Regions from separate parts of the Pseudarthrobacter sp. MDT3-1 genome, predicted to be linked through region 1. Evidence: riboswitches for the same ligand, from Rfam matches in the RefSeq annotation. Region 1 holds a riboswitch; each other region holds the start of a gene.
What was found. Region 1 has a riboswitch for thiamine pyrophosphate ahead of ACX80X_RS04850 (ECF transporter S component). Riboswitches for the same ligand answer to the same signal wherever they lie in the genome.

Region 1 (7,246 bases):
AGGTGGGCGTCTATGCGATGGTGCGTACCGAAACCCTGCTGTTTCCCGGTGACAGCCTGGACACGCCGCTGATGGTGGCGGCGCTGCTGACCATGGTGGTGGGAATCCTGGGCGCCCTGGCCCAGAGCGACATCAAGCGTCTGCTGTCCTTCACCTTGGTCAGCCACATCGGATACATGGTGTTCGGCCTGGCCATGTCTTCGGTGGCCGGACTGGGTGCCGCCGTGTTCTACGTGGCCCACCACATCACCATCCAAACAAGCTTGTTCCTGGTCACCGGGCTGATTGAACGCCGTGGCGGCAGTTCATCCGTGGACCGGCTGGCGGGCCTCGCCAAGCTGTCACCCATCCTGGCCCTGCTGTTCTTTATCCCCGCCATGAACCTTGCCGGGATCCCGCCGTTCTCCGGTTTCCTGGGGAAAGTGGGGCTCATCCAGGCGGGCATCGAACTGGGCACACCCCTGGCCTACGCCCTGGTGATCGGCGGTGTGGTCACCAGCCTCCTGACCCTGCTGGCCGTCGCGCGCGTCTGGAACCGCGCCTTCTGGCGCAAGCCCTCGGACGCCGAGCACCCGGACCCCGTCCTGCTGGCCGAGCCGGAGGATTCGGACACCGGCAGCCGGGCCGGCCGCAAGAACGTCACGCTGCTGCCCCGCACCATGGTGGGCTCAACCCTGGGCCTGGTGGTCCTGGGCGTCTCGCTCACTGTTTTCGCGGGCCCGCTGTTCACAGTCTCGGACCAGGCCGCCCACGAAATGCTGGACCGGTCCGCCTACATCCAGGCCGTGCTGGGCGAGGACACGGACGTTCCCCCGCTGGCCCTGAAAAACGGTGGGGGCAAATGAGCCGCCGCCGGATTTCCCTCCGCCAGGAACTGCCCCTGCTGGTATGGCTGGTGCTTGTCTGGGGCGCCCTGTGGCAGGACTTCAGCCCCGGCAACCTGCTCTTCGGCGCGTTGCTGGCGGTGCTCGTGGCCCGGATATTCTATCTGCCGCCGGTGGAACTCAGCGGCCGGTTCAACATTCTTTATGCAGTGCCATTTGCCCTGCGTTTCCTGGGCAGGGTGGCGGCAGCCAGCGTCGAGGTCATGTACCTGGCGGCGGTCCGCGGCCCGCGGGTCATCAACGCCGTCGTCGCTGTTCCGTTGCGGAGCCACCAGGACCTGATGGTCACCGCCACCGGGCACGTGATCTCGCTGATCCCGGGCTCCCTGGTGGTGGAAGTGGACCGGTCAACGTCCACCCTCTACCTCCACGCGCTCAACGTCAGCAGCCCGGAAGAAGTGGAAAGCCTGCGCAAGGAAGTCCGCTCCATCGAAGCGGGCCTGATCAGGATCATGGGCACCCGCGAAGAACTCGAAGCAATCCGGCAGGAGGCCGCAGCATGATGCAGACCGTCCTGGCTGTCACGGCAGTCATTCTTTCGCTGGCGGCGGCAGGAGCCATCATCAGGATCTCCCGCGGCCCGTCGCTGCTGGACCGGGTGCTGGCCTCCGACGTCCTGCTCGCAATCCTCGGCGCTGCCCTGTGCATCGACATGGCCGTTAACCGGCACCTGAACAACCTGATGCTGCTGGTGGCGCTGTCCGTGGTTGGCTTCATCGGTTCGGTGACCGTTGCGCGCTTCGTGGCCGACCGGCGGGAGCAAGCCAATGAATCCTGAGGCCAGCGTGGTTGACAATGTCATCGACACCGTCTCGGCGGTGTTCCTGGTGGTGGGTGCCCTTATGTCGCTCGCCGCCGCTGTGGGCCTGCTCCGCTTCCCGGATCTGCTGAGCCGCATGCACGCGGCCACCAAGCCCCAGGTGCTGGGTCTGTTCCTGCTCCTGGCGGCGATCGGCCTGCAGCTGCGCAGCTGGTGGGTGTGGCCGGTGCTGCTGGTGGCCTGGATTTTCCAGCTGCTGACGGTGCCGATTTCCGCCCATATGGTGGGCCGCGCCGGGTACCGCACCAAACACCTGCACCGCGAGCTGCTCAGCTCCGATGAACTCGAGGCCGTGGTTCAGAAGGCGGCCCAGTCGGCCCGGGATGAGTCGTCCAGGGATGAAGCGTCTGACGGCGGCCGGCGGGACTGAGCGTCACGCGCAGCCCCCAGCGTCCCTTGTGAGTTCACCTTCCAGATACTGCGGGCATCTCGGCCGGTTTGAACCGATTAGCTGGACGGTGAAACTCAGGGGATGGTGATGCGGTCAGACGATGTCCTGGGACTTGGCGAAGCGGGTGATGGCCCGCTGCGTGCCGCGGTTGGCGAGCACCTGGATGATAGTGCTGACCGAGGCCGAGATGAGCGCGAACGTCAGCGCCGAGCGAAGGCTCGTGGGGGTGTCTTCATCCCTGCCGGTCGGGGGCTTCCGGCCGGTGGACTTTTCCCATACGGTATTGACCATCTTGGTGCCGACGAATCCGGCGCCGAGGCTGATTGCAGTGCCGAGCAGCTTGATGAACAGGTTCATTCGTTGAACTCCTTTTGAGCGGATCCGGGATTGTCTTTAGCCTAACCCGCATGCATGGACTCCAGAATCTCCCGCAGGGCCTCCACCACGAGATCATGGTCCTGTTGCTGGGGCAGGCCCGAGACCGTTACCGTGGCCACTGCACCCACACCGGTGACGTAGACCGGGAAGCAGCCGCCGTGCGGGGCATAGGTGGACTCGTCGAACCAGCCGTGGTCCTCGATCCGGCCGCCGTGCAGCCTGCCGCGGAGGCCCGCCAGCAGCGACGGGATCTCATACCTGGCGGCGGTGCGCTGCTTGGCCCGGACCCAGTGCTCGTTGTCCGGGGTGGCGCCGTCCAAGGCCACGTGGAACAGGACCTGGTCACCCTTGGTGATGTCGATCGCGATGGGCAGCTTCCGGCTCTTGCCCAGCTCCACCAGGAGCAGCCCGAGGTTGAGGGAGTCGTCCTTGCTGAAATGCGGAAACTGCAGCTCGTTGATCTCGGCTTCGACCCGGGCAATCAGGGCCTCAAGCAGCCCCGCCGGCTGGGGCACTGTCGAATCGGGATTGAACGCAGTCACAGTCGGGTTGTTGGCAGTCATGGCCCACAATCTACCCCGCCCGCGGTGTAAACTGGAGCACGCCCATCAGGGCAGATTTATTACGACAGGGGAGCGCCGCCGTCGGACATCACTGGCATTGCCAGGGAACCGCAGGTGGGCGCTGAGAGTGCGGACAGCCGCAGACCCTCGAACCTGATCCGGTTAGTACCGGCGCAAGGGAGTCGAGTTCTCGAAGTGTCCGGAAACGGCGGCAGCGCCGCACGCCGGGGCACTTTCCCCTCCTGTTCCTCAGGAGGACCAAAATGACAACTGCAGCAATCAAAAAGACCGGCAATACCTGGCGTGTTGTGGACATCGTGGTGGCGGCGCTCATCGCCATCACCGGCGGCGTGATCTTCTGGGCCTGGTCCCAGGGCGCCGGCATCGTCTCCGCCCCCATGAACGCCGTTTACCCCCCGCTGACCGGCCTGATCGCCGGTGGCTGGATGATCCCGGCAGTGCTGGGCATGCTCATCATCCGCAAACCCGGCGCGGCGCTCTTCTGCGAAGCGGTGGCCGCCACCGGCGAACTCATCATGGGCTCGCAGTACGGCGCCACCGTGCTGATCTCCGGACTCCTCCAGGGCCTGGGCGCCGAACTGGTGTTCTTCCTGCTGGTGTACGGCAACTTCCGGTTCAAGTCCTTCCTGCACCAGAAGTACAACCTCATCGCCGCGCTGCTGGCCGGTGCCGGCGCGGGCCTGTTCTGCGGCCTCAATGACTCGTTCCTGCCGTGGGGCTGGAACATCGCCTACGAGCCCGCCGACAAGCTCGCGTACATCGCGTTCTGCACCATCTCCGGCGCGGTGATTGCGGGCGCGCTGTCCTGGATCGCCACCCGCGGCCTGGCCAGGACCGGCGTGCTGAGCTCGTTCGCATCCCGGAAGGCAGCTTCGGAGCCCGTCTTCAACTGATGACCGCTTCCGACGCCGGCGCTTCCGGAGTACGCCCCGCCGCGGTGTCCGCCCGTGGCTGGGGCTGGTGGCATGCCGGACGTTCCGCCCCCGCCGTCCGGGGGCTCGACCTCGACATCGCTCCCGGCGAGCGGGTGCTGCTGCTGGGCCCATCGGGCGCGGGCAAGTCAACGCTGCTGCATGCGCTCGCAGGAGTGCTGGGGGATGAAGGGGACGACGCCGACGAAACCGGTTCGCTGCTGATCGACGGTGTGGTGCCGCGCGGGCAGCGCGGCCGCTCGGGACTGATGCAGCAGGATCCGGAAACGCAGGTGGTTCTTTCGCGCCTGGGCGACGACGTCGCCTTCGGCGCCGAGAACCTCGCCGTTCCGCGGGACGAGATCTGGCGCCGCGTCCATGAAGCGCTCGACGACGTCGGGCTGCGAAGTGCCGGGGGCGGCGGTTTGAACGCCGGCGGGCTCCCGCTGGACCACCCGACGTCGGCCCTGTCCGGCGGGCAGAAGCAGCGCCTGGCGCTGGCCGGGATCCTCGCGATGCGGCCCGGGCTGATCCTGCTGGATGAGCCCACCGCGAACCTGGATCCCGCCGGCGTGCTGGAAGTCCGCGACGCCGTGGGCCGCTGCCTGGACAAAACCGGAGCCACCCTCGTTGTGGTGGAACACCGTGTGTCCGTCTGGAAGGACCTGGTGGACCGGATTGTGGTGCTGCAGCCGGGCTCGGCAGCGGGTTCCGCTGCTTCCCCCGCTACGTCCGCAGTCCTGCTGGACGGGCCGCCGGACCAGGTGCTTGTGGAGGCGCGGGACATGCTGATCGGCGCGGGTGTCTGGGTGCCGGGCTATGTTCCGGCAACCCGCCGCCGCGTGTCCGCAGGCTCAGGTGACCTGCTGCTGGCGGCCGAGGACCTTGCCGTCTCCCGCGAGCGTCCGCGGCGCCGCGGCTTCCGGACGATCCCGCCCGTACCGGTGCAGCAGGGCATCACGGCCCTGGTCCGTTCCGGCCAGGCACTCACCGTCACGGGGCCCAACGGCGCCGGAAAGTCAACGTTTGCGCTGACGCTCGCCGGACTTCTTGCGCCGGTGGCGGGAAAGGTGTCGGCCGCCGTCGAGCTCTCCGAGGGGGCCGGGATCGATCCCTTCAAATGGAAAGCCAACCAGCTGATTTCCCGCATCGGAACCGTCTTCCAGGAGCCTGAGCACCAGTTTGTCACCGGCCGTGTGCTGGACGAGCTGATGTTCGGTCCGCGGCATCTGGGACATGGCGAGGAACGGGTTGATGAGCTGCTGGAACGGCTGCGCCTGACGCACCTGGTGGACGCCAATCCGTACACGCTGTCCGGTGGCGAAAAGCGGCGCCTGTCGGTGGCCACCGTCCTCGCGGCCCACCCTCGTGTGCTGGTGCTCGACGAGCCGACGTTCGGCCAGGATGCCAACACCTGGGCCGAGCTCGCATCGTTCCTCTCGGAACTGCTCGACGCCGGGACCTCAGTGGTTTCCGTGACCCACGACCAGGAATTCAGCGCCGTCCTGGGCGGGGCCGAACTGCGGCTGGGCCCGGCCTCGCGCGGCGGCGCCCGCCAGGAAGCAGGTGCGGCATGAGGGATGCCCTGACCCTCCGCAACAACCACGGGCTGCTGACGCGCGCCAACCCGCTGGCCAAGTTCGCCGTCGTCTTCCTCATCACCCTGGTGCTGGCGCTCTCCATCGACTGGGTGTCTGCCTCGGTGGCGCTTGCGGCGGAACTGGCGCTCTTTCCGTTGGCTGGCCTCACGCTGCGCCTCTTGTGGCAGCGCGGCTGGCCGCTCATCCTCGCGGCAGCCCTGGGCGGCTGGAGCACGGCGATCGTCGCGGCGGACAGCGGCGCTGTGCTGCTCGACGTCGGGATCTGGTCCATCAGCGAGGGTTCCCTGCAGCTGGGAATCGGTTTTATGCTGCGCGGGCTCGCGATTGCCCTGCCGGCGATCCTGCTCATGACCTGCACAGATCCCACCGACCTCGCCGATGCGCTGGCCCAGAAGGCCCGGCTGCCGCACCGTTTTGTCCTTGGCACGCTGGCAGCGATGCGGCTCGTGGGACTTATGGCCGAGGAGTGGCAGACCATCGGCATGGCGCGGCGGGCCCGCGGAGTCGGCTCGCAGGGCAGCCCGCTGCAACGGCTGCGGGCCACCCTCGGGCAGAGCTTCGGGCTCCTGGTCCAGGCCATCCGCCGGGCGTCCCGGCTGGCCATCACCATGGAAGCGCGCGGTTTTGGCGCGGGGCATAGGACGTGGGCGCGGGAATCCACGTATTCGCGGCTGGATGCCTGGGTGCTGGCGGGCGGCGTGCTGATCGCAGCGGCTGCGGTGGTTTCCGCGGCTGTAATGGGGACCTGGAACTTCGTCTGGCGTTAGTCCGGGCGGGCCATGCTTCTGGATTCTGGCTACGCCGCGCTGTGCTTGCTAAATGCACGAGTGGTCGTAGTCGAAGCCCCTGGAGACGAACTGGGTCAGGGTGACTGTGCCGCCGGGGGTTAGCGGCGCATTCGAGCAGTTGGCCGTGGCTCCGAAGGCCGTGCGGGCGCCTGCCAGCCAGCTGGGCAGGGCATAAAGGTTGCTGGAGTTGCTGACGGTGCCCACGATCTGTCCCCATTGATAGGCCGAGGAGTAGATGCCGACGTCGGCGCCGATGCTGTGAAATAAGTCGGTCATACCTTCCAGGACGGCACGGTTGGCACTCTTGTCGAGGGACCAGCTGTTGCCTGTTTCAACATCGAGCCACCACAGGTAGTCCGAGGGGCTGCTGATGCCGCGGATGTAGGCGTCGTCGTAGGCCTTGGCGTAGCCGTACATGTATGCGCACGCCGGGGCAACGTCCTTGTCCTTGCAGGTGCCGTAGGGGTTGGATACAGCTTGGGCTGCGGGGTAGTTGTTACTGGTGGGCCACCAGGAGCCAGCGTGCCCCGGGTTGGCGGTGTTGACGTAAAGGGCCACGGACGGCTGGTCGGTCGGGTTCACCGTGATGGCTTTGGCCCAGCGGAGCAGTTCGGCGAGGCAGGGGTTAGTGGTGCTGGCCAGGCCATTGTTGACGCCCACGATCCCGAAAGCTGAAGCGGCGGGAAGCGCCTTGTTGCACTGAGGCCACGAGACATCGTTACCCAGTGCTTGCTCGGCGCCCTCGCCCGGTGAAGGGGCGGCCACGGACGCCGGCGCCACGATAAGCCCGCAAAGGGCCATGAGCAGGCACAAGATGGCACACGCTAAAGCACGGGATGCTGTAGCCGCATTCCCATACATGGCAGGCCTCCTGCAGGGCATTCTTCCG
Region 2 (7,246 bases), on a different contig from region 1:
GACGTGATGTGGTCGTAGCCGGGGGCAATATCCGTGACCAGCGGCCCCAGCGTGTAGAACGGGGCGCCCTTGCAGAGTTCCTGCTGGCGTTCCACGTTCTCCCGCACCAGGTGGAACGGGACGTGCCCGGGACCTTCCACCATGACCTGCACGTCGAATTCCCACGCCCGCTGGGTCAGTTCAGCCAGGGTGTCCAGCTCGGCGAATTGGGCGGCGTCGTTGGCGTCCGCCGTCGCCCCCGGGCGCAGTCCGTCGCCCAGGGAGAACGCGACGTCGTACTTGGCGAAGATTTCGCACAGCTCGTCGAAGTGGGTGTAGAGGAAGTTCTCCTGGTGGTGGGCCAGGCACCAGCCCGCCATGATCGCACCGCCCCGGGAGACGATGCCGGTGACGCGGTTGGCCGTCAGCGGCACGTAACGCAGCAGCACACCGGCGTGGATGGTCATGTAGTCCACGCCCTGCTCGCACTGCTCAATGACCGTGTCCCGGAAAATTTCCCAGGTCAGAGCATTGGCCTCGCCGTTGACCTTCTCCAGCGCCTGGTAGATGGGCACCGTGCCGATGGGGACGGGGGCGTTGCGGATGAGCCATTCGCGGGTGGTGTGGATGTCATCGCCGGTGGACAGGTCCATCACGGTGTCGGCGCCCCACTGGGTGGCCCACTGGAGTTTGTCCACCTCCTCGGCGATGGAGCTGGTCACCGCGGAGTTGCCGATGTTCGCGTTAATCTTCACCAGGAAGGCCTTGCCGATGATCATCGGTTCGGATTCCGGGTGGTTGATGTTGTTGGGGATGATGGCCCGTCCGGCCGCCACTTCGCTGCGGACCAGTTCCACGTCGCAGTTCTCGCGGAGGGCAACGAACTGCATCTCGGGGGTGATGACACCCTGCCGCGCGTAGTGCATCTGGGTGACGGTCCGGCCGTCGATGGCGCGGCGGGGCACCGGCTGTGCACCCTTCCACTCTGCGGAGGCTGCGCCGCGGCGCACCGCCGACTTGCCGTCGTCGAGCAGGTTCCGTTCCCGTCCGCTGTAGGGCTCGGTATCGCCGCGGGCGGCGATCCACTCCGAGCGGAACGGGTTGAGGCCCACCACAGGATCGCTGCCCGGACCGGCCGTGCGGTAGGTCCGGAAAGGCCCGTTCGCCTCGCCTTTCGGCGACGGTTCCAGCGCGATCTCCGTCACGGGAACCCGGATCCCGGTGGCGTCATCAGTGATAAACGCCAGCGAGTGGGACTTCAGTGACTGGGTTTCAGGCTGGAGCGTTTGATCCACGTCGGTTTCATTTTGGACGGCGATCAGCTGTGTTTCTTGTGTATTCAATGAATACTCACTTCCTTCGCCGGCATTACCCGGACAGGTTCAACGGTCGCAGGCTGCGTCAGCCCGATCTCAGCCCGTGCAAGGGCTCCCGTGTGGTCAAGTCGAAGCTACCACAGGCCGAGGGTGGACTGGTGACAGCAATCACGGGAAAGCGGTCGCAATCAGTCTGCTTCGCCACTTGAATTAAATTGAAGCTTCAAGTAAATTAGAACCATAGCCGCCTTCCATCCGAAGGCCAACGGACCGGGAGTGTTCAAATGACTGCGGAAGCCACCAGCCGGGATCTCCTTCCTGCCGACCTCTCCATGGGCACCGTGATGCTCAAGGTGGGCGACATGAAGCTGATGACCGACTACTACCAGCGTGCGCTCGGCCTGGAGGTCGTCGCAGAACAGGACGGCGGCGTCTATCTTGGCCGCCTTCAACGCCCGCTGGTCCATCTCGCGGCCGCCCCGTCCTTGAATCTGCCTGGCAGGGGAGAGGCCGGGCTGTTCCACACCGCACTGCTGTTTGACGACCAGGCTTCGCTGGCCGCCACGGTAGCCACCGCCGCCCAGTACGAACCCCGGTCCTTCACCGGCAGCGCCGACCACCTCGTCAGCGAGGCCTTCTACTTCAATGACCCCGAAGGCAACGGCATCGAACTGTACTGGGACAGGCCCCGCGAAAACTGGTCCTGGAACGGGAAGGCTGTAGTGATGGACAGCCTGGCACTGCCGCCGCAGCGCTACCTCGAGCAGCACCTGACCCAGGAATCCGTGGCCGGCCAGCGGGCCAGCGAAGCCGGCGTGGGCCACGTCCACCTCCAGGTGGGCGACGTCCAGTCAGCGCACGATTTCTACGTGGGCACGCTGGGCTTCGAAAAGACCGCCGGCTGGCACGGGCAGGCGCTGTTTGTCTCCGCGGGCCGGTATCACCACCACATGGCCATGAACGTCTGGAACAGCCGCGGAGCCGGTCCCCGCAAGGACACCCTGGGCCTCGGCGAAGTGCTCATCGAGGTCCCTTCCGGGGATGACGTCGGAGCGCTCGCCGACCGCCTGAAGGTCGCCGGTGTAGCCTCGCACCACACGGGCGCCGAGCTTCGCTTCGAGGACCCGTGGCGCAACAATATCCGTGTCGCCGTCCGCTGAGTGCGGATGCCAAATGTGCGGACTGCCTTGTACTAGGCTGATTCTGAACGGCCGGGGCGGCACTTGCTGCTGCCCTTCCAGGCCGCACCGTCGACGGAATGAGGGCTGTTCCCATGGGCTTCACTGAAATTTTTGTTTCCACTCACGATGCCGCGCTGAAGCGGGCGGACGTCCTGGATGCAGGCGGCTCCCCGGCGGGCCAGGCCCTGCGGATTCCCGGAATCAGCGATTTCGAAATCGAGCAGCTTGGCGATCTTGCCGGCGTTGCGGTGCACGCCGGTGGCGCGGACTACGAACTGGCCATGGTTGACGTGGCCAGTGATTCCCTCCTCGGGGTCCCGCCGGCCATGGTGCGTGCGCTCGCGGACCTGCTCAGCTACGAGACTGAAGGCGAAGGCAATGTCCTGGACGACGTCGCTGAAAAGTGGGCCGCCCAGGATGACATGCCGTTCGGCGTGGCCGAGGCCCGGACGTATGTCCAGCAGTTCGCTGAGCTGGCCAACTCCGTCGATGACGCCGCACGCACAGGGGTGTATGTCTGGTCGTCGTAGGCCGGCCGTGGCCCGCCGGGTCCGCGCGGCTGCCCCATCCCGACGTGTCAAGTCGAAATCCGGACGCTGATCTGGCACAATAAACAGGTACTCGATCTGCGTGGCCCCTCTCTCCGCGTCCGGATCCTGTCCTTCGAACCCTCAAGTATGGCCCGCCCCACGGGTGCAGAACGTCGGTTCACCCCTTTTCTGAAACAGGAGTGACCACAAAAGTGGCCGTAAAGATTCGCCTTAAGCGCTTTGGCAAGATGCGCGCACCGTACTACCGCATCGTCGTCATGGACGCACGCTCCAAGCGTGACGGCCGTGCCATCGAAGAGATCGGCAAGTACCACCCCACCGAAGAGCCCTCATACATCGAGGTGGACACGGACCGTGCCCAGTACTGGCTCGGCGTCGGCGCACAGCCGTCCGAGCAGGTTGCCGCGATCCTGAAGATCACCGGTGACTGGCAGAAGTTCAAGGGCCTGCCGGGCCAGGAAGGCACCCTGAAGACCAAGGCTCCGAAGGCTGCCTTTGTTGCCCCGGAAAAGGGTTCCGTGATCATCCCGGAAGCCATCACCAAGAAGTCGAAGCAGTCTGACGCAGCCGAGGCCCCGGCCGAGGCAGAGACCACCGAGGCTGAGTAGATTGCTGGCAGAAGCGCTCGAACACCTCGTCCGGGGAATCGTTGATTCGCCGGAAGATGTCAAGGTCAGCTCGAAGAACAACCGCCGCGGGGACACCCTCGAGGTTCGTGTTCATCAGGATGACCTGGGACGGGTGATCGGCCGCCAGGGCCGCACAGCACGGGCATTGCGCACCGTTGTGGCGGCACTGGCAGACGGCGAGCCGGTCAGGGTCGACGTCGTCGACACCGACCGCCGCCGCTAAGCGCTCGGCAACATCAGTTTTTTGCTCCGGCCCTTCCACCAGCAACGGTGGAGGGGCCGGAGTGCTTTCACCACATCGCCCAATCCCGGCACGATCACAGACAGAGGAACAGATGCAGCTTCAGGTGGCACGAATCGGCAAACCGCATGGAATCCGCGGCGAAGTGACGGTCCAGGTGCTGACCGACGCTCCGGGGGACCGGTTTGTTCCCGGTACCGAGTTTGTGGTGGAGCCTGCATCGGCCGGCCCGCTCATTGTTGAGGGTGCGCGCTGGAACAAGGACATCCTGCTCCTCGCATTCGAAGGAATCGAGACCCGCAACCAGGCAGAGACCCTGCGCGGCGCCAAGCTTTTCATCGAAACCGAAGAGCTGGACGAGGACGACGACGAAGGCTGGTACGAGCACGAACTGGTAGGGCTCGAGGCGCGCGTCGGGTCGCAGGTGGTCGGCAAGATCGCTGCCCTGCACACCTTGCCCGTCCAGGACCTGCTCGTGGTTGAAACGCCGGACGGCAAGGAAATCCTTGTCCCGTTTGTGCAGCAGATCGTTCCGGAGGTCAATGTGGCCGATGGCTTCGTCCTGCTGACGCCGCCGGACGGTCTCTTTGAGGTCAACGACGGCGAAGCCGGCCCCGGTGAAGCGGAGGAAAACGCGTAGATGAGAATCGACGTCGTCAGTATCTTCCCGGAGTACCTGGCGCCCCTGGAGCTCTCGCTCATTGGCAAGGCCCGCCAGGACGGCCTGTTGGACCTGCGCGTCCATAACCTGCGTGATTTCACCACCGACAAGCACCGCTCAGTGGACGACACCCCGTACGGCGGCGGCGCCGGCATGGTGATGAAGCCTGAGCCTTGGGCGCAGGCGTTGGCTGCTGTTGCCGCAGCTGCTGTCGCCGGATCCGGTGAAGCCGCAGGGGGCGCCGAGGCCACGGCGGCCGAGCCCGCCAAACCGGTTCTGATCGTCCCGTCGCCGGCAGGGGAGCGCTTCAACCAGGCCCTGGCCCATGAGCTCGCAGAAGAGGACCAGCTGGTTTTTGCCTGCGGCCGCTATGAGGGCATCGACGAGCGTGTCATCGAGTGGGCGGATGAGCACTTCACGGTGCGCCCCATGAGCCTTGGTGACTATGTGCTGAACGGCGGCGAAGTGGCCGTTTTGGCCATGGTCGAAGCCATCGGCAGGCTGCTGCCAGGCGTTGTGGGCAACCCTGATTCCCTGGTGGAGGAGTCGCATTCGGACGGGCTACTGGAATACCCCGTGTATACCAAGCCCGCCAGCTGGCGGGACCGGGAAGTCCCGGCAGTGCTGCTGAGCGGCAACCACGGGAAGATCGCGCAGTGGCGCCGCCACGAGCAGTACCGGCGGACGGCGGAACGCCGTCCGGACCTCCTGGAAACGTTCGACGCCGGGAAGCTGCCACGTGCCGACCGGACGGCTTTCGCCGACCTCGGATACGAGGTCGTCGACGGTCACCTCCTGGCGCGGCGGCAGGCCGATACCAGCACGGACACCGGAACCGACGCCTCAACCTGAACCGGCGCGTCTGTGGTCCAAGGCGATTGGCTGTAGGCCCGCGAGTGTGGCAAAATTAGTCTTTGTGTCTGCTGGGTCCGCACCTGCCACAGGGGGAGCGCAACCAACAGCTGGACACCCCGGGACCTTCAATCAGTGAAGGAACCGGCCCCACTTAATTTTCGGCGGTAATTTCCGGTACTTCCGGGCTTGCCCGCCGTGACCCAAAGTGAATGACCTGTGGCGTTCACCAGGAGTGCAATTATGCATATTCTCGATTCCGTAGATGCAGCCTCGCTGCGCACCGATGTTCCTGTCTTCCGCGCGGGTGACACCCTCAAGGTTCACGTGAACATCATCGAAGGCAAGAACTCCCGTGTCCAGGTGTTCCAGGGCTTCGTCCTTGGCCGCCACGGCGACGGTCTTCGCGAAACCTTCACCATCCGCAAGGTCTCCTTCGGCGTCGGTGTGGAGCGTACCTTCCCGGTGCACTCCCCGATCATCGACAAGATCGAAGTTGTCTCCAAGGGTGACGTGCGCCGCGCGAAGCTGTACTACATGCGCGACCTGCGCGGCAAGGCTGCGAAGATCAAGGAAAAGCGCGACTTCCAGCCCAAGAAGTAAGTCCCCAGGGACCTACAAAGCAGGCCCCAGCCGTACCAGGCCAGCGCCGGAGCCCTTCGCATCAGCGCCCCAGGAATACGGATCATGGACCAGACAAAACGCCAGCCCAGACGAATGGGCTGGCGTTTTGCGTTCCTGGCAGTTCTCCTGGCCGTGGCCATCAGCGGGCTGGTCCGTTCACTTTTGCTGGATGTCTATTACATACCGTCCGAATCCATGGAGCCGGTCCTCGCGAAGGGGGACCGCATCCTGGTCTCCAGGACAGACTTCCATGCCGAACCCATCCGTCGGGGCGACATTGTGGTCTTCGACGGCAGGGGTTCGTTTGCTCCCCTGCACAGTGGGAAGGGCCCCTTTCTGGATTCCCTTGCAGCGGCCGGGCAGTGGCTTGGCCTGGCCAGCAGCGACACCACGTACGTCAAACGTGTCACCGGCATCCCCGGGGACACCGTGGTCTGCTGCGATGCAGACGGAAAGATCACCGTCAACGGTGGGGCACTCGATGAGCCGTACCTGTTCGGCGGAGACAGCCCAAGCACGCAGGTCTTCAGCGCCGTGGTGCCCGACGGAAGGCTTTGGCTGCTCGGTGACCACCGCTCGGCGTCCGCCGATTCGCGCAGCCTGCTCGGTGCGCCCGGCGGCGGCATGGTGCCAATGGACCGCGTTATCGGCAGGCCGGTCCAGATCGTCTGGCCACTTGATAGATTTGCTGCAGTACCACGGCCGCCAGCGGCAGGATCAACAACAGAGGACGGACAGTAAATGCCCGAGAACAATGCCCGGACACCTGAGCCGCCTCGCGAAGGAGCCCCCGGTGCCGACGCCGACGGTATGTCCGCCAACACGATTTCCAGCGGCGGGAACTCCGACGGCGTGGCGGATGGCAGCCCGTCGGCGCCACAGTCCGGCAGGCGATCCGCGGCACCGAATACCGCATCCGCCGCGCCCAGCCAGCTCTTTGTCTGGCTGAAGGAGGTTGCCACGGTAGTGGTGATCGCCGTGGTGCTGTCCTTCCTTATCAAGACCTTCCTGTTCCGCGCGTTCTATATTCCGTCCGAGTCCATGGTCAGCACCTTGGACGTTAACGACCGCATCTTCGTGAACCTGCTGGTTCCGGAGCCGTTTTCCCTCTCACGCGGCGACGTTGTGGTCTTCCGTGACACCAAGGGCTGGCTGAGCACCGCGCCGGAGGAACCGAACGGACCGTTCACATGGGTCCAGGACGGCCTGACA
Region 3 (7,246 bases), on a different contig from region 1:
CAGGCCAGCGGCATCGTGTCCGGCGCGGCCCAGGCCTTCGAACAGGAACGGGAAGCCCGCTCGGTGGATTCCGCCATCGTGGCGCTCCGCCGGCACACCATGAACGTCCTGGATGCGGAAATGGAACGCGTCCGTGCCCGCCACGGCTGCACCGCCGCCGCCGAGGAAGTGGAGTTCGCCCTCCGCCGGATGGTCAAGCAGCTGCTGCACGTGCCCACTGTCCGTGCCCGTGAGCTCGCCGCCAACGGCCAACAGGACGACTACGTGTCCGCGCTCGAAACTCTCTACGGCATCACCGTGGAGCAGCCGGCCACCGCAGCGCAGGCGGAGTGCCCCGTGGACCACCGGGGCCTCGAAACCGCCTGACCCGCCCGGTCAGTAGACCGGCTTCTGCGGTTCCACATCGCGCACCCAGGCCAGGATGCCGCCGTCGAGATGGCTGACCCGCTGGTAGCCTGCCTTCCGCGCAGCCTCCAGCACGTTCCCTGACCGCGTGCCGGCCTTGCAGTGGAACACAATGTCCTTGTCCTGCGGAAGTTCCGCCCAGGCCTCCCCCGCCAGGATCCTGCCCTGCGGGATCAGCACCGAGCCGTCGATGCTCACGATGTCGTGTTCGCCGGTTTCCCTGACGTCCACCAGCTCGAAGTCCTTCAGGCCTGCCTTCCGGGACGCCAGCATGGTGGCCAGCTGGGTCGCCGTCACCGTGTGCTCCGTGTCGGCGAGGGCGGCGGGGGTAATGCCGCAGAAGGCTTCGTAGTCCGTCAGTTCCGTAATGGGCTCGGCCGCCGGGTCCTTGGACACCCGGATCTCGCGCCAGCTGCCGCCCAGCGCATCAAACAGTGCCACCCTGCCCAGGAGTGAACGTCCGACGCCGGTGATCAGCTTCACTGCCTCGGTCACCATAAGTGAACCCACAGCAGCACAGAGCATGCCGAAGACGCCACCCTCGCCGCAGGAGGGCACGGATCCGGCCGGCGGGGCCTCGGGGTATAGGTCCCGGTAGGTGGGTCCGTGCTTTTCCCAAAACACGCTGACCTGACCGTCGAAACGGAAGATCGATCCCCACACATAAGGCTTGCCGAGGATGGCGGCGGAGTCGTTGACCAGGTAGCGGGTGGCGAAGTTGTCCGCCCCGTCCAGGATCAGATCGTAGTCCGCGAACAGCTCCAGTGCGTTGGAGGCATCCAGCCTGACGTTGTGCAGCCGGACCTCCACAAGCGGGTTCAGTGCGGCAATCGCGTCCCGCGCGGATTCGATCTTGGGCCGTCCTACGTCGGCGACGCCGTGGATCACCTGGCGTTGCAGGTTGCTGAGGTCAACGGCGTCGTCGTCGATGATTCCCAGGGTCCCCACGCCCGCTGCCGCCAAGTAGAGCAGGGCGGGCGAGCCCAGTCCCCCGGCTCCGATAACAAGTACCCTGGCGTTCTTCAGCCGCCGCTGCCCCACCGCTCCGATTTCGGGAATGATGAGGTGCCGCGAGTAGCGTTCCACCTCGGCCGGCGTCAATTCACCGGCGGGCTCCACGAGCGGGTTCAGCGAGACAGAGGAATCATTTGCGGTCAAAGTCGAAGCCATACTTCAATGTATGCCCCGAGATACCGCCCGGTCATATTACCGCGCAGTATTGTGTAGGTAACGGCAAGGGAAAGTAGGGCAACTGTGGTCCATGAAGCACGGGCTGACCCGGCGTCCGGCGGCGAACCCGCCGCACCTCAACGGACGGCGGGCCAGAGGTCCGCCCGGCTTCCCCGGGATGAGCGCCGGGCGCAGCTCCTCGCTGCGGCGCAGGAGGTTTTTGTCGCCAACGGCTACCATGGCGCCGCCATGGATGAAATCGCCGAAACGGCCCATGTCAGCAAACCGGTGCTGTACCAGCACTTCCCGTCCAAACGGGAGCTGTATCTTGCCCTGCTGGACAGCCATCTAGCGTCGCTGACGGACCTGATGCTTGGTGCGTTGAGCTCCACCACCGACAATGACGAACGTGTCCAGGCGGTGATGCGCGCCTACTACCGCTTCATCGCAAGCGACGACCAAGCACACCGCCTGGTCTTCGAATCGGACCTCATTAACGATCCCGATGTCAGTTCACGCCTCGAGACATTCAACAAGACATTCGCGGACGCCGTTGCCCGCGTGATTGCCGAGGACACCAAGCTGCCCCCCCTGGAGGCGCAGCTTCTGGGCCGTGGCCTGGCCGGAATGGCCCAGGTCAGCGCGCGTTACTGGCTGGAAACGGACGGGAACCTGGACCTCGATGTGGCCAGCGACCTCATTTACCGTTTAGCTTGGCGCGGAATCTCTCGCTTCCCCAAAGAGTCCTAGACTACAAATAAGAGAACCCAAGAAACTTTGATTGGCTGGGAGGCCCCCTTTTGGAAATTAAGATCGGCATTCAGAACATTGGCCGCGAAATCATATTGGAATCGGCTCAGGATGCTGACGCTGTAGCCACGGTCGTTGAAGAAGCCATCACCAAGGGCACCGAACTCCGCCTCAAGGACGACAAGGGACGCATCATCATCGTTCCCGGCAACGCCCTGGGCTACGTGGAAATCGGCGCCGAAGAGGCCCGCAAGGTCGGTTTCGGCCAGTTCTAGCACGTCCGCGGCCAGCCCCCTTTGGCGGCTGGCCGCTGCTTTCCGAGGAGATTCCATGCTTTCGCTGACCATCGTTGTCCTGGTCACAGCGGCCGCAGGCTTTGTTGTCTGGGCCAATGACAAGCGCCATACGCGGTACGGCACAGGGTTGCCCGCAGGGGTTGCCGTGGTGGTGGGCGCGGTCAGCTGGATCATTTTCATCGCGGCAGGTTTTGGCTACCAGCCGGGCCTGACGTGGATTCCCTGGGTCCTGCCCATGGCGCTCGGCACCGTCGCTGCCATCGGGACGGTCATCTACCTGGGCCGGACGCGCGAAAGCCACGATACGCGGCGGCTGACGCAGGCGCTCAAGCTTTAGGCCGCGCCCTTTTTCCTTAAGTACCCGTGACCACCACCCCAGCAGGGTGCGTGGTCACGGGTCCTTTAACCCGGCGGCTTAACCCACCGGCTGGGCTGTGGCGCCGAGCCGTGCCGCAGCCGCACTCACTGCCGCTGCAGCAGCGGCATCCCGCTCAGTGACCTCGCCGCCGGCGTCGTGGGACGTGTAGCGGAGATGGACCTTGTTGTAGCGCCACTCAAGGTCCGGATGGTGGTTCTGCTGTTCCGCGAGACGTCCGACGGCGGCAATCAGCTCCAGTGCGGCGGCCGCCGTCGGCGTCTTATAGACAGTGACCAGCCCGCCCAGCCGGTACCGCCAGTCGGGCAGCGCCTCGAGGACGGCGTCGATCCGCTCCCTGGTGAGTTTGTGTTCCTTGCCGGCCACAGCGGCCTCCTTGGCTCGTCCGGTGAGCCGCCCCGGCGTTTGGTTGAGGGCGCCAGGCCTAGAGAAAACGGCCTAGAGAAACTCTGCCCGGCCTTCCATGGCCGATGACGCCAGGGCGTGCTCGCGGCGCGGAATCCTGCCGGCCGCTTTCGCCAGCCTACCGGCGATGACGGCGTGTTTGAAGGCCTCCCCCATGAGTGCCGGGTTCTGCGCACGGGTGACGGCAGTGGCCAGCAGTACCGCATCACAGCCAAGCTCCATGGCCAGGGCGGCGTCGGATGCCGTGCCGATGCCGGCGTCCAGCACCACGGGCACCGAGGCGCGCGAGACGATCAGTTCGATGTTGTGTGGATTCAGGATTCCCAGGCCGGTGCCGATGGGCGCTCCGAGCGGCATAACCGCGGTGGCACCCAGGTTTTCCAGCCGCAGGGCCAGGACCGGGTCATCGTTGGTGTAGGCGAACACTTTGAAGCCCCGGTTAACAAGCCGTTCCGTAGCATCCACCAATTCCACGGCGTCCGGCAGCAGGGTCTGTTCGTCGGCGATGACTTCCAGCTTGATCCAGTCGGTTTCCAGCGCTTCGCGGGCCAGTTCCGCTGTCATGACCGCGTCCCGGGCGGTGAAGCAGCCGGCGGTGTTGGGCAGGATCCGGATCCCGTGGTCCACCAGGAGCTGGAAAAGGGACCCCGATTCAGCCGGCGAATAGCGCCGCATGGCCACTGTGGTCAGCTCGGTTCCGGACGCCAGGAGGGCTGCCCCCAGCCCGTCGAGGCTGGGGGCGCCACCGGTGCCCATGATGAGGCGGGAGCCGAGCTCGACGCCGTCGATGACCAGCCTGTCTGCGGCCTCGGGACGGTTATGTGTGCTGATGTTGCTGGTTACTGTCATGGTGTCAGCCTCCCTGGACTGCTGTGACCAGTTCGACGTCGTCACCTTCGGCGAGCGCCGTAACGAACCACTGGCTGCGGGGTACTACTTCGGAGTTATGGGCGACGGCGACGCCGAGTTTCTGCCCGTCTGTTGCCTGGCCGTTGGCCGCGAGGGGACGGCCAGTGATCTGGCTGATGAGGGTGGTGATGGAGGCGTCGTCCGTCACGGAATGGCGCGAGCCGTTGAGGGTGATGTTCATGCTGATTCCTTTTGTGGGTCGAGGTCCTTCGTGCTGCTGATGTCCTTGCGTGGGGCCTGTGTGCCGGCTACGTGGTGCTCTCCTGAAAAGCGGGCCGGGCTGAGGGCCCCCCATCGCGGGTCCTTCCGGCCATCCAGCAGTTCCCGGCAGGTGGCCGCCGCCGCCGGAGCAAGCAGCACTCCGTGTCGGAAGAATCCGGTGGCAATCATCAGCCCGGCAATGTCCGCTGTGTTCCCCGTCCGTGGCGCGGAAACCGGTACGCGGCCGAGGAGAGGCGCGTTGTCGGGGGTCGCTGGCCTTGCCCGCGCTGTGCATTCCAGGAGTTCAAGCTCCGAGACGGCCGGCACCAGGACCTGGGCGTCCCGCAGCAACTGGTAGACGCCGCCCGCCGAGACAGCGGCGTCGCCCGTCCCGGCGAGCGCGTCTTCTCGCTGCGTAGCCCCGATCACCACCGTGCCGTCCTGCCGGGGAACGATGTAGACCGGCACACCATGGACCATTCCGCGGACAGTGGAGGTGAGGAGCGGGCGCAGGTGCCGCGGAACAGCCAGCCGCAGGATGTCACCGTAGACGGGCCGCAGGGGCAGGTGCAGCCCACCCGGCAGGCCAGCCAGCGACCCCGCCTGCAATCCGTTGGCCACGATGGTCTCCCGGGCCTGGACAGTTCCGCCGTGGGCGAGCTTCACGCCGATGACGCGGCCGTCCTCCCAGAGCAGGGCAGCGGCACGTTGGTCAACGGCGAATCCCGCGCGGGCCCCTGCCACGGCTGTTCCTTCTCCCGGTTCGTGGATGGCCAGGACTTCCTGGAGGCACGCCACGAGTTTCCGCGGATCCACCTGGTGGTCGGCGGGGATGTCCAGGGCGCAGGATATGGCCGGGCTGAGCAGGGATTCCCTGGTCCTGGCCTCACGGACAGTCAGGGGTTCCACCACCAGGCCGCTGGCCTGCTGCACGGCCCGGAGGTCCATCAGTGCCCGGCGGTCCGCAGCGTCCGCGCCGATGGCGAGGGTCGGCGTCGTCAGATATCCCGTATCACCAGCCCCGGCCAGGGCGAGGTCCGCCGCAAAGGCAGGCCACAGGCCGGAGGATGCCAGCATCAGCTCAAGGAGGTCTTCCTCCTGGTAGTGCAGTTCGCTCACAGGGGCCAGCATGCCGGCGGCTGCCCAGCTGGCGCCGTTGCCGGGCGCGTCATCGATCAGCACGACGGAACGGCCGGACCGCCGGACTTCCCAGGCTATGGCGTGGCCGATGACTCCGCCGCCGATGACGGCCACGTCCGCGTGCAGGGCGGTGGCCGGGCTGGCTGGTGCAGGCTCAGGTGGGCTGCTTATTGCGGGGGGCATATGTTCCTTCCCTACGCCGGTACTAGCCGGATCAGGTCAAGCGGTCGGCTCTGACGCCCTCTCAGCCCGGCCGCTTTGTGACGGCTGCAACGGGCTCCCGCAGTACCCGCCCAGTTTAGGGGACTTAGGCTGGATTCCATGAACGCGCAATCCTTCGCCGCTGCAGGCACGCCCTCCGCCCCCTCCGCCGCTCCCGAATCCTTGACCGGAACAGACCCCGCCGGCGGCACAAACACCGGCCTCCCGCACAGCGTCAAGCTGTACCTGTGCACCGACGCGCGCCGGGACCGCGGGGACTTTGGCGAGTTTGTGGACGCGGCGTTTGCCGGCGGCGTGGACATCATCCAGCTCCGGGACAAGGCCATCGAGGCAGCCGAGGAGCTGGAGCTGCTGGCCGTGCTTCAGGCCGCGGCCGAACGCCACGGAAAGCTGTGGGCAGTCAATGACCGTGCCGATATCGCGCTGCTGTCCGGCGCCCCCGTCTTCCACATCGGGCAGAAGGATCTGCCGGTCGCTTCCGCCCGCACGCTGCTCGGGGCACCAGCCGCGATCGGCCTTTCCACGCACACCGCCGAGCAGATCGAAGGGGCCATCCGGCTGTCCGGTGGGCTGACTGACCAAGGCGGCCTGGACTACTTCTGCGTAGGACCGGTCTGGGCCACGCCGACGAAACCGGGCCGGGCCGCCGTCGGCCTTGACCTGGTGCGGTACGCGGCCGAAGCCGTCCGCGCTGCCGGTGGCACCCAGGCCACGCTGCCCTGGTTTGCCATCGGAGGCATCGATCTCGGCAACGTGGAGCAGGTGGTGGAGGCCGGCGCCGGCAGGATTGTTGTGGTGCGTGCCATCACCGAAGCCTCGGACCCCGCAGCGGCGGCCGTGGCACTTCTGGCGGCCCTGGACGCCGGCGCATCCTGACAATCCACCGCGTGGCGGGCGGCGGGCGTGCACGATCCGTGGAAATCGAGCTAACCTGATTTTCGTGTCACATCATAGGTTGGCCCCCAATGTCCACGAGCAGACGAACGACCTCGCGGCGGCGCTGAGCGCCCTGCGGACCGAGCTGGAACTGCCGGGGCCCTACCCGGCGGAGGCGGTCCGGGACGCGGAAGCGGCAGTGGCCGCGCACGAGTTGCCGGGTGCTGACCTGACGGAAGTGGCGTTCCTCACTATCGATCCGGCGTCGTCCACTGACCTGGACCAGGCGCTGTTCATCGAGCGTGCGGGCACTGGCTACCGGGTGCTTTACGCCATCGCTGACGTGCCGTCCTTTGTCCGCCCCGGAGGCGGACTGGACGCAGAGACCCGGCGCCGCGGCCAGACGTTCTACGCCCCTGACGGCCGTATCCCGCTGCACCCGGAAGTCATCAGCGAAGGGGCAGGCAGCCTTCTGGCCGGCCAGCTGTGTTCCGCC

Region 2: it holds a riboswitch for thiamine pyrophosphate, as region 1 does, so the genes downstream of both, thiC (phosphomethylpyrimidine synthase ThiC) here and ACX80X_RS04850 (ECF transporter S component) in region 1, are expected to answer to the same signal.
Region 3: it holds a riboswitch for thiamine pyrophosphate, as region 1 does, so the genes downstream of both, thiO (glycine oxidase ThiO) here and ACX80X_RS04850 (ECF transporter S component) in region 1, are expected to answer to the same signal.

What each region holds. Positions count from the first base shown of each region.
Region 1 covers NZ_JBTNDX010000004.1:185,733-192,978, reverse strand. Annotated here, with positions in the region: gene ACX80X_RS04880 (Na+/H+ antiporter subunit D) at 1-845, shown strand, start outside; gene ACX80X_RS04875 (Na+/H+ antiporter subunit E) at 842-1,387, shown strand; gene ACX80X_RS04870 (monovalent cation/H+ antiporter complex subunit F) at 1,384-1,662, shown strand; gene mnhG (monovalent cation/H(+) antiporter subunit G) at 1,652-2,074, shown strand; gene ACX80X_RS04860 (DUF4235 domain-containing protein) at 2,189-2,452, opposite strand; gene ACX80X_RS04855 (heme-degrading domain-containing protein) at 2,494-3,036, opposite strand; TPP riboswitch at 3,093-3,234, shown strand; gene ACX80X_RS04850 (ECF transporter S component) at 3,300-3,950, shown strand; gene ACX80X_RS04845 (ABC transporter ATP-binding protein) at 3,950-5,545, shown strand; gene ACX80X_RS04840 (energy-coupling factor transporter transmembrane component T family protein) at 5,542-6,336, shown strand; gene ACX80X_RS04835 (glycoside hydrolase family 25 domain-containing protein) at 6,385-7,158, opposite strand.
Region 2 covers NZ_JBTNDX010000021.1:32,571-39,816, forward strand. Annotated here, with positions in the region: gene thiC (phosphomethylpyrimidine synthase ThiC) at 1-1,274, opposite strand, end outside; TPP riboswitch at 1,317-1,424, opposite strand; gene ACX80X_RS15625 (VOC family protein) at 1,580-2,455, shown strand; gene ACX80X_RS15630 (hypothetical protein) at 2,569-3,006, shown strand; gene rpsP (30S ribosomal protein S16) at 3,219-3,635, shown strand; gene ACX80X_RS15640 (RNA-binding protein) at 3,637-3,879, shown strand; gene rimM (ribosome maturation factor RimM) at 3,992-4,537, shown strand; gene trmD (tRNA (guanosine(37)-N1)-methyltransferase TrmD) at 4,538-5,410, shown strand; gene rplS (50S ribosomal protein L19) at 5,654-6,013, shown strand; gene lepB (signal peptidase I) at 6,098-6,775, shown strand; gene lepB (signal peptidase I) at 6,776-7,246, shown strand, end outside.
Region 3 covers NZ_JBTNDX010000002.1:163,405-170,650, forward strand. Annotated here, with positions in the region: gene ACX80X_RS02080 (glutamyl-tRNA reductase) at 1-366, shown strand, start outside; gene moeB (molybdopterin-synthase adenylyltransferase MoeB) at 376-1,575, opposite strand; gene ACX80X_RS02090 (TetR/AcrR family transcriptional regulator) at 1,660-2,325, shown strand; gene ACX80X_RS02095 (DUF3107 domain-containing protein) at 2,376-2,600, shown strand; gene ACX80X_RS02100 (hypothetical protein) at 2,656-2,958, shown strand; gene ACX80X_RS02105 (4a-hydroxytetrahydrobiopterin dehydratase) at 3,037-3,363, opposite strand; gene ACX80X_RS02110 (thiazole synthase) at 3,436-4,251, opposite strand; gene thiS (sulfur carrier protein ThiS) at 4,256-4,492, opposite strand; gene thiO (glycine oxidase ThiO) at 4,489-5,835, opposite strand; TPP riboswitch at 5,826-5,946, opposite strand; gene thiE (thiamine phosphate synthase) at 5,974-6,750, shown strand; gene ACX80X_RS02130 (RNB domain-containing ribonuclease) at 6,815-7,246, shown strand, end outside.